DNA from 2 places in the Chryseobacterium sp. BGA-UO-ETr-SB22 genome. Region 2 is predicted to be linked to the other one. Evidence: riboswitches for the same ligand, from Rfam matches in the RefSeq annotation. Region 2 holds a riboswitch; the other holds the start of a gene.
What was found. Region 2 has a riboswitch for thiamine pyrophosphate ahead of thiS (sulfur carrier protein ThiS). Riboswitches for the same ligand answer to the same signal wherever they lie in the genome.
Positions count from the first base shown of each region.

Region 1: linked by a shared signal. The riboswitch ahead of pnuC (nicotinamide riboside transporter PnuC) and the one ahead of thiS (sulfur carrier protein ThiS) in region 2 are both predicted to bind thiamine pyrophosphate.

Region 1 covers NZ_JCAQOV010000005.1:1,275,098-1,281,624, reverse strand. The annotation lists gene AC57AW_RS13100 (RNA polymerase sigma factor) at 1-217, opposite strand, end outside; gene AC57AW_RS13095 (acyl-CoA dehydrogenase family protein) at 352-1,383, opposite strand; gene pnuC (nicotinamide riboside transporter PnuC) at 1,370-1,966, opposite strand; TPP riboswitch at 1,992-2,098, opposite strand; gene AC57AW_RS13085 (hypothetical protein) at 2,256-2,846, shown strand; gene AC57AW_RS13080 (alpha-ketoglutarate-dependent dioxygenase AlkB family protein) at 2,868-3,479, opposite strand; gene AC57AW_RS13075 (YciE/YciF ferroxidase family protein) at 3,746-4,318, opposite strand; gene AC57AW_RS13070 (low affinity iron permease family protein) at 4,523-4,933, opposite strand; gene AC57AW_RS13065 (TonB-dependent receptor) at 5,318-6,527, shown strand, end outside.
Region 2 covers NZ_JCAQOV010000001.1:114,168-120,694, forward strand. The annotation lists gene AC57AW_RS00500 (hydroxymethylpyrimidine/phosphomethylpyrimidine kinase) at 1-705, opposite strand, end outside; gene AC57AW_RS00505 (thiamine phosphate synthase) at 681-1,268, opposite strand; gene thiC (phosphomethylpyrimidine synthase ThiC) at 1,265-3,076, opposite strand; gene thiS (sulfur carrier protein ThiS) at 3,101-3,307, opposite strand; TPP riboswitch at 3,366-3,462, opposite strand; gene AC57AW_RS00520 (hypothetical protein) at 3,569-4,411, opposite strand; gene AC57AW_RS00525 (RluA family pseudouridine synthase) at 4,433-5,110, opposite strand; gene AC57AW_RS00530 (hypothetical protein) at 5,122-5,442, opposite strand; gene panB (3-methyl-2-oxobutanoate hydroxymethyltransferase) at 5,446-6,261, opposite strand; gene AC57AW_RS00540 (Crp/Fnr family transcriptional regulator) at 6,323-6,527, opposite strand, start outside.

The sequences.
Region 1 (6,527 bases), on a different contig from region 2:
TCCTTTTACGGTAAAAGTTGGAGATTTCCTGTTTGGCAGATTTAAAAATAAGTGCTTCAATTTCTGAAGGTGAATTGGTTTTGGATAAATATTTCCAGACATGCATAAAAATATCCTGAACAATTTCTTCAATATCTTCTTCTTCCGAAAGGTATTTTGCCACAAAAAAATACACCCTGTGCTTGTAACCGGAATATATTTCTTTAAAATGATCCATCCTTTAAAATATCTTTGAACCTACAACTCAATGATGCAAAAGTATCTAAAAGCAATGTCAATCATATTAAATTCATATTAAGTTTAAATTCATAACCATAATGCAGTTTAACTTTTGAAAGACTTACATCTACCTCAAAAAGAAAAATCTAACTCATCAGCGGAAGGTCTGAAATTGGAATGCATCGTTGCTGTAAAATAATCACAAAACACCTGATATATTGCAGAATCAGTAGCTGTTGCCCGGATTCCAAGCTGAGTGTAAACAGTAAGTATTTGATGGGATAATTGACTTGTTAATGCTGTTCCATAAGTATGAATCTCATTTTGCTGATCCGCTGAAATCTCTTTGTTATCAGCAAGAATATTTTCAATATTTCTGGCCATACCTAACACCTTTTCCAAATGTTTTTCAACAGACTCAGCAAAGTTTTTGAAATTGATCTGAGGACGAATAAGCTCTGCTTCTTCAATAAAATGAGAAGCCATTCCAAGATAATTCACCAAAAGTGTCAGATCAGCAAAAACCCGAAACGGAATGCTGTCCAGTATATCATCCGTGAAGAAATGATCATACACAAAGCTGTACTCTTCGCTGACGATAACATTTTCAATGGTAAAGGAATAAGTTCCGCTGGCTTTCATTCCCATTGATTTCCAGTTGGGGATAATTTCAGCCTGTTCTCTCGGAATAATAAAAGAATGAACCATTTCGTTGCCTTCATTATCTAACATGGGTTTGCCCTTTTCTGTAATCCTTGCATTGAGAGTAAAATGAGTCAGATGGGGAGCTCCTGTGGCAAAATCCCATAATCCATTGATGATATAAGTGTTATCATTTTGCTTTTCTGCAGTTCCGCCCACCATTCCGCTTCCTCCAAAACAGGTTTTAGAATCAGTGAACAGCAATTGAGCCACATCGGGTTTTATATTTCTTGAAAAATAATTGGCTCCGGCACAAAGTGTCAGCATCCAGCCAAAGCTTCCATCGGTTTCAGCCCAGCCAAATAATGCTTTAAGTCCCTCTTCAAAAAGATATCCTAATCCTCCGTATTTCTTCGGTACCCAGATCTTAAGCCATCCTTCTTCATGAATATGCTGTATCACCTTATCAGAAATTACAGAAGCTCCTTGAAGTTCTTCTCTGATGTCTTTAGTATTGAGCATTGGCTTTGGTTTTAATAAGTTTCTGCCATTCCATATAACCGGAGATTGCCACTAAAAATAAAAATGACGTCAAAACAGCATAGAGATATAATTCCTTATGAATCATTAAAGGGATAGAAATAATATTACTGACATTCAGTATCACCCAATTTTCAATTTTCCGTCTTGCCATCAGCCACATTCCTGCCCATGCAAAAGCACTTACCAGAGAATCCCAGACCGGAACATCCGAGTCTGTAAAATGAGTGAGAAAGAACCAGAACAGACTAAAAGTTCCCAGTACAATTCCTCCGGTAATCCATTTTTCTGAGGTTGAGGTAACAGAGATTTCCATTTCGGATTTCTGTTTCCCGAATTTCCAATACAGCCATCCGTAGATGCTCATGATCAAATAATAAAGATTTAATGTAAATTCAGCATACAGTTTTGAGGTAAGCATCACATACAAAGTAAGCAGAATACCAGCAATACCGAAAAGATAGTTATTGACATTGTTTTTACGAGCCAGTAAAACCTGAATGACTGAAAATAAGACTCCGAACCATTCCGGTAAGGTAATTTGTTTTAAAATGTCCTGCATCATATTAATTGTTAGAAATCAAATGATGAGATGATAAGTAAGCAATCCCTACGCCGGCATTATCCGGATCAGGTGTGGAAGTAAATTCCTGGGTATCATCTCAGCCACTGTTCTGTAGCACCCCATTGTTGGGGCAAAGGTGCAGCTTTTTTCCGGAAAAAGAAAACACATCGCAGCTTTTTATTCTGAAACACCATTCATGTATAAAAAAGGAGCAAAAGATATTTTAAAAAGTCTCAGAATAACCAATAATTTTTATATTTGTCAGATAATACCTTATAAAAACTACCCCATGAGCTTCTTCAAAAAGATTTTTTCAAAAAATAAAAATACCACAGATCAGCAGTCTGCAGATCCAAGAATAGACGGAGCTTATACAGACGAATATTTTAGTAACCGATATACTGAAGATCCGCTTTTATCAGATGATGTTCTGATGGATGGCTCATTCAGAATGTTGAACAGCTATTTTATGGATAACAAAATAGCACAGGCTCTTGAAAATCCTATTTATCATCCCATGAATTTAGATAAAGCCGTTACTGTAGAACCTGGATTTTATGAGTATTGTAAATCATTTGATCAGGATGATAAGCAGATTGGACTGATGTTGACAGTAGCATTTTCATACTATATGGTCCATGAATTAGGATTTAAATTGTATAGAGATAAAACCCCGGAATTTCCTTTACGATTTATGAGTCTTAAATACAATAACAATGGGGGTGTTATTTCTTTATATCCATTCGAATATTCATTGAAGGTTTTAAACGGAGAAGCTTTATTCAATGATCTTTTGGAGAGAATTAAAAGCAATTTAGAGAGTATCCCCAGTGCGGAGGATTTTATCGCTAATTTTAAACAGAATCTGTCTCAGGAATAAGGCTTATGAAGCTTTTAATCATTACGCTTCTCTTACTAACCGAAATGTAAGATTAATGCGTTCTTTCATAGAGGTTACAGATTTAGCAATCCGATGTTCCCAATGTTCCTGCAAGTCTCCTTTCATGATCAATAATGAACCATGAGGAAGAGGTAGACTGTATTTACTCTGATGATGGTCTCTTTTACGGAAATCAAAGTTTCTGGTCTGTCCTAAACTTATTGATGCAATCACCGGTCGGTTTCCATATCTGCTTTCCTTATCCCGATGCCAGGCAACAGAGTCATTGTGATTCCGGTAAAGATTAAGCAATACGGAATTGAACTGATAACCAAATGTTTCTTCTATTCTTTCTTTTAAAGAAAACAGTTCAGGTGTCCAGAGATGAGTCTCCACTTCACCATTTCCTAATGGATAATCCGTTTTCGGATCTCCATACCATGCCGTTAAGCGCGGTGTCAGCACCATTTTATCATACATTTTCTGGGTTCTTTGTTTCCAGGGAGCTGTTTCAAGCAAATGAGCCTTAAGTTTGTCAGCTTCTTCCTGATTCAGGAAATATTCTCGATACTCCAGAAGATCTTTGGGAAATTCATACAATTCTTCTGAGTCGAACAGGCTGAGCTGGGTCATATTTTTTAATTTTTAAATAATAGAATTATATTCCTAAGCATAGCAACCGTTACTAACACGGAGCACTCTTGAAGCTTTTATTGGCTCTTTGAATATTATACGATAGAAGGAAATTACAATTGATACAAATAATATCTACAAATACATTAAAAACGATACAAAAATAACCAAAACTATTACCACTTCTTTCTTGAATCTCTGGGATCTCAACATAAAAAAGGAGATCAAATTGATATCTGATCTCCTTTCTATAATTGAATATTGTTTTATATTGCTTTGCTGTTAAGATTAGTATCAGCAATTTTTGTTAACAGATCATCACATTTTTTTTCTTCTTCTAGTGTGCTCAAAAGATTTTTAAGACAATCCTTCTCTTTCAATACTTTTGCAAAGGCTGCAAGTGTACCATAGGAAGCAATTTCATAATGTTCCACTTTTTGTGCTGCTGCAATGATTCCTGCATCTCTTACCGCTCCCGGCTCTGTTTCTTCTATAATGCTTTTCCCCTCATCCAGCAGTCCCTGCATCGCATCACATTTCTTTGCCTGAGCTTTCTTACCGAGTGCTTTAAAACATTTTTCCAGCCTGTCAACATGATCTTCCGTTTCCTTAATATGTTTGTTTATTGCTGTTTTAAGTTTTTCACTGGTCGCGTTTTTCATCATTCTTGGCAATGCTTTCAAAAGTGCTTTTTCAGCCCAGTAAAGATCTTTCAGTGCCTCTTCAAAAAGGTCTTCCAACCCTTTTGCCGCACCTTTTTTAGCCGGAGTCTTTGCAGATGCTTTCCGTGTTGCTGCTTTTTTTACGGTTGCTTTTTTTGTTGCTGTTCTAGTTTCCATAATATACTATTTAGTGTTTGATTGGTGATAATTCTACAACTATAAGACCATTTTTGCCTGAAATACTGAGATGTGGTATCTAAAAAATTTAAGGAATATAAGTTATTTTAAGACTGATATTTCTTTACACAAACGGTTATAGATATCAAAATAATTGATCTGTCACTATGTGCAGAAATTTTCAGGCTCCCACCATATCGACAATTATTTATATCGTTGCTGCTGCTCGGTAGAATCTAATGAAGGTCTTGGTTTATTGGAAAACTTCCCTAATTTTTCATAATACTTATGAAGCTGGTCAAGTTCTTCTTCCGTTAAATCTTCAATATCCACCAGCCTGTTACTGGCTTTTTCATAGGATGCTATAAGTTCATTCAGCTTTATCTGGATCGCTTTAGAGTCTTTATTCTGAGTTTTTTGAATCAGAAATACCATTAGGAAAGTTATAATAGTAGTACTTGTATTGATAACCAGCTGCCAGGTTTCTGAATAGTCGAAAACAGGTCCGCAAACCGCCCAGATAACAACAAGTAAAGTTGCACCGATAAAAGCTCCGGGACTTCCGGTAATATAGACAACACGATCTGAAAACTTTTCAAAAAAATTCTTTTTCATACTATAAATACGGTTTTAAAATAAAATGATAATACAAGGTATCAAAACAACAGTATAAAGTTTATGACTCTAGTCAATTACCAAACGTTCTATCACTAAATGGATGAATAATTAGAATATTTTAAAGAAACAGCGGTCGTTATAATGAAAAATATAAGGAACTGCATAATTATTTTATGCAGTTAAACACATTTCCTGTTTTTGATAATTCACTTTTATAACAAATTGTAAATTAAATATCTGAATTAATTAATACACTTAAAAAAATGAGTAATAACAGATCATCCGGATGCTTTCTGAAATCACGTAATGAAGATTTAATACTTTATTAAAAAATAAATATCCATCTTTGCAGCCTTAAATTCAAAAACGCTAGTTTATTTCATGAGCATTACTTTTAAAAAGCGACTAATTATAGCGCTTGTATTACCTACGGCCGCCATATATTATGGGCAGAGTACGAAGGATTCTTTAGACAAATCAAAATCTATTGATGAGGTTATGTTGGTAGGTAGAAACCTTTCCCAAACAGCCAAAGAGAGAAAAACACCTGTTGCAGTTTCCAACATCAAAGCAGCAGAGATTCAGGAGAAACTGGGAAACAGAGAATTTCCTGAAATTATGAAGTCTACTCCATCCGTTTACGTGACCAAAGTAGGTGGAGGATTCGGAGACAGCAGAATCAACATGAGAGGTTTTGACGGTGCTAACATTGCAGTTATTATCAACGGGCAACCCGTGAATGATATGCAGGGAGGTACTGTGTACTGGTCTAACTGGACAGGATTAGCTGACATTGCCAGCAATATTCAGATTCAGAGAGGATTGGGAGCTTCTAAATTTGTTGTTCCCTCTGTAGGAGGAACCATCAACATTGTAACCAAAGCTACAGATTCTGAGCAGAAAGCAATGGTGAAAGGAGAAGTTGGTAACGACAACTACTCCAGAATATCTGCAATGTACTCTTCAGGGTTAAAAAACAAATGGGGAACAACCGTATTGCTTTCCCGTTGGCAAGGGGACGGTTATATCAACGGAACACAGGGAGAAGGTTATTCCTGGTTTTTCTCTACAGGATTTAAGCCTAATGAAAAACATGCTTTCAATTTTATCGCAACCGGAGCACCACAGGTACATGACACAAGAAGATCTTCTGCTACGGGAGCGAATGTGGCTACTTTGCAGCAACTTGATACTTATGGAAGAAGATACAACCCACAAACAGGAATGCTGAATGGTTCTCAATTCAATTTAGCACCTAACTTCTACCACAAGCCTATTGCTTCATTAAACTGGGACTGGAATATTAATGATAATCTGAAATTATCTACCGTTCTTTATGGTTCATGGGGACGTGGCGGCGGTGGTACCGGACTTAACGGTTCTATCAAAAACGCAGCAGGACAAACTATGAATTTCATGAATTCTGGTGCGGGCGGAGACGGTACGATCAACTGGGATATGATTTACCGTTATAACAGAGGCGGTATGGTAACAGATTATAATGGAAACAGCTTCCAAAAATCAACCTTTACAGCACCTGCAGGCTCTCCTACTGATTACAACGGAAAATACGTAGCTACTCTGAACGGAA
Region 2 (6,527 bases):
TTTTAAAAATTTTTCGATGTATAATTTCCCATTTCGGCAGGCCATTTCCATATTTTCACCTTTTGCAAGCTCAGCTGTAATGGCGGAAGATAAAACACAGCCAGAACCATGTTTAGGAAAACAGATTTCATAATCATCTTGTGGATGCAGAAGGATTTCTTTTTCTTTTTCAACTAAAATATCCGTTCCCAAAAGGTCTTTCCTATGTCCTCCTTTGATCAGTAATGAACATCTATCAGTATCCGGTAATAGATTATTTTCCTTTAAAACTTTGTATTCATTATAATTGGGAGTTATTAAACTGAGTTTATTAACAACCTCTTTTAACTGAGGAAGTGTTTCAAGATCAAAAAAGGTAAATTCAGAAGTACTTTTCAAAACCGGATCCCATACGATTTTTGTTTCAGGATTACCAGTCTTTACCGTTTCTATAATTTTAGCCAGAAATTCTGCATCCTTCACAATTCCGATTTTCACCGCTGAAACGGCATAATTTTCCATCAACACCTGAATCGCCTTAGTCACTTCATCCAAAGAACGCCATTCCAGGCTCAGACATTCTGAAGCTGTTTGCAATGTCAATGCAGTACACACTCCCAGTCCCATCACTTTTGATTGTTCAAAGGTTTTACTATCTGATAACAAGCCTGCTCCACCACTTGGATCAAAGCCTGCAACACTTATGACATAAGGACGTTCCTGCATTTTTTGAATATTTTTAGAGGTTCTTCACTTTCCCAAATAGCACCTAGCAAAGCAGCTCCGTCTACCTCTGATTCAAAAACTTCTTGAATATTATCCTGATGAATTCCTCCTAAAGCAATCAGTTTTACATCCGGATTGTTACGCTGTTGTATTTTTTCTTTAATCGTAGAATCCATTCCATATCCTTTTTTGGAGATACTTGGAAAGAACGGGCTTATAAAAGTATAATCCCATTCTTTTTCCAGCGTATTGTAGGTTGCGATATCATGTACTGAGGTTGACATTGTATTTTCTTCGGCAAAAGATTTACATCTCTCTTCCGCCCGATCAGCCTCTCTGAAATGAAGTCTTGAAATATGATATTCTTTTCCAAGATCAAAATGAGTATGCAGCACCAGCTTTGGATAAAAAGCCTCATCAATCTGAGTGATGAATTCAATCATTTCATGGCGACTGATCCATGGTTTACGGATGTGAAGCAAATCAAGCCCCTCCTGAAACATCTGATTAATAATATTAGTTTCGTTTGGAACCATCAACTCAGGAGTGATGACGAGGATCATATATAAATTTCTTTTCCTTTTTCGATAAATTCCTGAGACTTATCAAACATCCCTTTTTCTGCAGATTCACGGATTTCCTGAGTAATTTTCATTGAACAGAATTTTGGTCCGCACATAGAACAGAAGTGAGCAATTTTGGCTCCTTCCGCCGGAAGTGTTTCATCATGATACGCTCTTGCCGTCTCAGGATCCAAAGAAAGATTGAACTGATCTTCCCATCTGAATTCAAATCTTGCTTTACTTAATGCATTGTCTCGGTATTGTGCCCCCGGATGTCCTTTTGCCAGGTCTGCCGCATGGGCTGCCAGTTTATAAGTAATTACCCCTACTTTTACGTCGTCTCTATTTGGGAGTCCTAAATGTTCTTTCGGTGTTACATAACAAAGCATTGCACAGCCAAACCACCCGATCATGGCAGCCCCAATTCCGGAAGTGATATGATCATAGCCCGGAGCAATATCTGTAGTCAAAGGACCTAAGGTATAAAACGGAGCTTCATGGCATTCTTCCAGCTGCTTTTCCATGTTTTCTTTAATCATATGCATCGGAACGTGTCCAGGGCCTTCAATCATTACCTGTACATTGTGTTTCCATGCTATTTTTGTCAGTTCACCTAAAGTTTCCAGTTCTGCAAACTGAGCGGCATCATTGGCATCTGCAATAGATCCTGGACGAAGACCATCTCCAAGAGAGAATGCAACATCGTACTTCTTCATGATCTCACAGATCTCCTCAAAATGAGTATATAAGAAACTTTCCTGATGATGAAACAAACACCATTTAGCCATAATAGATCCTCCTCTGGATACAATTCCGGTTACTCTGTTGGCTGTCAAATGAATATATCTTAATAAAACTCCGGCATGGATCGTAAAATAAGAAACACCTTGTTCTGCCTGTTCAATCAGGGTATCTTTAAAAATTTCCCAAGTCAGATCTTCTGGAACTCCTTTTACCTTTTCCAATGCCTGATAGATGGGAACAGTACCAATTGGAACCGGGCTGTTTCTGATGATCCATTCTCTTGTTTCGTGAATATTTTTTCCGGTTGAAAGATCCATAATGGTGTCGGCTCCCCATCGGCAGGCCCATACCGCTTTTTCTACTTCTTCATCAATACTGGATGAAACAGCACTGTTTCCAATATTGGCATTAATTTTCACAAGGAAATTTCTTCCGATAATCATCGGTTCACTTTCCGGGTGGTTAATGTTATTGGGGATAATTGCTCTTCCTGCTGCTATTTCGTCTCTTACAAATTCCGGAGTAATCTTACTTTTCGGAGTGTTCGCTCCAAAGCTGTGTCCCGGATGTTGGAAAGCCATTTCTTTTGATACAGATTCAAGCTGTTCTATTCTTTGATTTTCCCTAATCGCTATATATTCCATTTCCGGAGTGATGATTCCCTGCTTTGCATAGTAAAGCTGGGTCAATTCTTTTCCTTCTTGTGCAACTTTAGGTTTATGATCATAAGAAAACCGCAGTTCATCCAAACGCGGATCTGCTAAACGAGCTTTTCCGTATTCAGAGGTAATCCCGTCCAGGATATTCACATCATTTCTGTCCAGAATCCATTGCTCTCTGATTCTTGGAAGCCCTTTCTGGATATCAATGACTGCATTTTCATCCGTATAAGGACCTGAAGTGTCATAAATGGTTACCGGAGCATTATGTTCAAAGCCGCCATTGGTCAATTTGGTCGGGCTAAGCTGTATTTCACGCATTGCTACATTGATAGGGTGTATTGTTCCCTCAACATAGATTTTCTTTGAGTTCGGAAATGGCGAACATGTAATGGAGTGAGCCATAAGTATTGGTATTAAATATGAGAATTAACCGCCTTGAGTGGCAGTAATGATTAAAACTGAATCGTTGTTATTAAGGAGTGTTTCTGCCCAGACTGACAGCGGAATAATACGGTTGTTGAGGGCTACAGCAATGCCTTTCTTTTTTCCAGGCAGCTCAATAGCCAATAATGCTTCCAGGTTTGCAGGAAGTACATCAAATGTTTTTCGGGTGTGGTTGATTATAAGTTCCATTCCTAATAATTTAAAATATACTTTAGGAATGGCTATCATTGTACAATAGAATGTACAGCAAAAGTCATCTACTTTTCCCTACGCTGGTATAATCCAGATCAGGTTCAAAGGGTAAAGTCTCAGTCTGTTCATAACAGACACCCCTAAAGTTTGGGACGAAGTTAGACATTATTTTGAAATAAGCAAAATTGATTTTTGCTTGGAATGAAAAAAGACCATCTCGATTTTGAGACAGTCTTCACTTTTATTTTAAATAGTTCGTTAGTAAAAAAGCTTCAGGCTTCCATCAGAATTATATTGATTAGTCCAATTTGATTGGTTCAGAAAAAATTCGGAGCTATAAGGTTTATACTCTTTCGAAATTCTTCTTTGAGGATTATTTTTTGATAATGAAAAGTAGAAATAATCTTCAAAAACACCTAAGTTCTTAAATGGATTTTGTGCAGAATCAAAGTTATCAAATGTAATTTCATTCGTAATGTAAGCATCAATATTATTATGCTTTTCAGTTTTAGTTGCCTTTTCTAAATTTCCTGAATTATTATAGATAAACTTTTCTAAGTATGTCAAAATATAATCTTGTGGATCAGTCGGATCGTATGGAACATTAGGATATTGAGTTAAAATTTCAATTAACTTTCCTGAAGTGTCATAAGTATAGGTCAAATACTTATCCATATATGAATTATTAACCTGTGGAATAACTACTTTAATAACTCTGCCTTGATTATCAAACTCAAGTTTCCTTTCATTCAATTGAACATTAAATGATGGATCTGAGCTATAATTTCCTACAACAGCTGTATTTCCTGTATAAGATATTTTAGTATAGATCAGATTTGTAAATCGGTCCGGAGCCCCCGAAGCTCCTGTCAACTTCAAAATTCCTCCTACTTTTTTACTAATTCTTCCCTGAGCATCATATTCGAACATATAATTTTGTTCCAATCCATTAAAGACAGGCGACAAAAAAGGATAATTCCATGATATTTTACTTGTATTTTCAGTAATCATCTGTTGTGAATTATCAACTGGCATTTCATCATTGTCTGAACAAGATGCCATAACCAGCAATGTGGTTAATAAAAGTGATTTGAATTTCATGTTATAGTTTTTGTGATATACTTATTCTTCACAAGCTCTCCAGATTGCATCATTTTGCGGTACGGGAGCTATGATTTCAATGTTTTCTTTCGTTACCGGATGAATAAATTCCAGTTTTCTAGCATGAAGATTGATTCCTCCATCCGGATTGGAGCGTGGCGCTCCGTATTTCAGGTCTCCTTTGATTGGAACTCCTGTTTTGGATAATTGTGCTCTGATCTGATGGTGTCTTCCTGTTTCAAGATCAATTTCAAGAAGCTGATAATTATCCAGAGTTTTGATTACATTATAGGTCAGAATCGCTTCTTTTGCACCTTCAGTAGCTTTTGGAAAAACAATGGCTTTATTATTTTTTTCATTTTTCATTAAATAATGTACCAATCTCTGCCTTTGTGGAATCATTTCTTTCCCTACAACGGCCCAATACGTTTTTTTTATCTCCCGGTTTTTGACCATCTGCGTAAGACGGGAAAGTGCTTTGGAAGTTTTTGCATAGATCACCAACCCAGAAGTAGGACGGTCTATACGATGAACCAAGCCGAGAAAAACATTTCCCGGCTTAGCATCTCTTATTTTTATAAAATTCTTGATAGTTTCTAATAGTGATTCGTCTCCGGTTTTGTCCCCCTGTACAAGTTGACCTACCTTTTTATTGACCACCAGAAGATGATTGTCTTCATATATAATCTGCTCCTTCATAATGTGTCGTTCTATCTTCTGTTTCTATTGGACAGTGAAAGAATAATCCCCGCCAGAAGACCAACAGTCTTTACGGCTGAAAGTTTTGATCCTTCCGGTATAAATGCACCTAATACACAAATTACAGCGGCAGCATACATTGCATAGACAAAATTTTTGTTGCTAAGCAGCGGAGCCTGAATAAAAAAGCTGGCTCCTATCAAAACATAGAAAACCTTTCTTGAAAGTAAGTGATTGATTTCCGGGGAAAATAAATTAAACCATCCTACAGCAAGACAAATCAGTGCTGCGATAGATAATATTCCTTGGATAGATTGTTGTTGATTCTGCATGGATTAATAGCTTTCGTTTTCGTTTGGAAACTCTACACTCTTCACATCTTTTACATATTGAGCTACAGCTCCTGTAATTTCTGTGTAAAGGTCAAGATATCTTCTTAGGAATTTCGGACTAAAACCTTTGTTCATTCCTACCATATCATGATATACCAAAACCTGTCCGTCACAATCTGCTCCGGCACCGATTCCGATAGTAGGAATAGAAATGCTTTCTGTAACCTTTTTCGCTAATTCTGCAGGAATTTTCTCCAATACAACAGAAAAACAACCCAATTCTTCTAAAAGTTGTGCATCAGCGATCAGTTTTTCAGCTTCTGCTTCTTCTTTAGCTCTTACTTTATACGTTCCGAATTTATAAATAGACTGTGGTGTTAATCCCAAATGTCCCATTACCGGAATTCCGGCATTGATGATTTTTTTGATAGACTTGGAAATTTCTTTTCCGCCTTCAATTTTCACAGCATGTGCTCCACCTTCCTTCATCATCCTTACCGCAGATTCTAATGCTTTTTCAGGGTTACTCTGATAAGTTCCGAAAGGTAAATCTGCTACCACCAAAGCTCTGTCGGTTCCTCTTACCACACTTTGCGCATGATAGATCATTTGATCCAGCGTAATAGGTAAGGTAGTTTCAAAACCAGCCATTACATTCGCTGCAGAGTCTCCAATCAAAATAGCATCTACTCCACCTGCATCTACCATCTTTGCTGTGGTAAAATCATAAGCTGTAAGCATTGTTATTTTTTCCTTGTCGAATTTCATTTTACGCAAGGTTTCAGTCGTAACTTTTTTAATTTCAGAGTGAACAGACATAATTTATCTATTTTTAAAAGTTAAAAAGTCGGCCTTCGGCCGACTTAAGTTTTTGTATGATTTATAAAACTACGTGACCGAGTTTCATGAGTTTGTCGTGATTTAAGATCTTGATATTTCTTCCGTCCACTTCAATCAGGCTATCCTGTTTGAATTCTGAGATCAGACGGATGGCACTTTCTGTAGCGGTACCTATGATATTGGCAATTTCTTCCCTTGTCAATGAGATCTTAATAAAACCTTCAGGATCTACTCCCAGCTTCTGT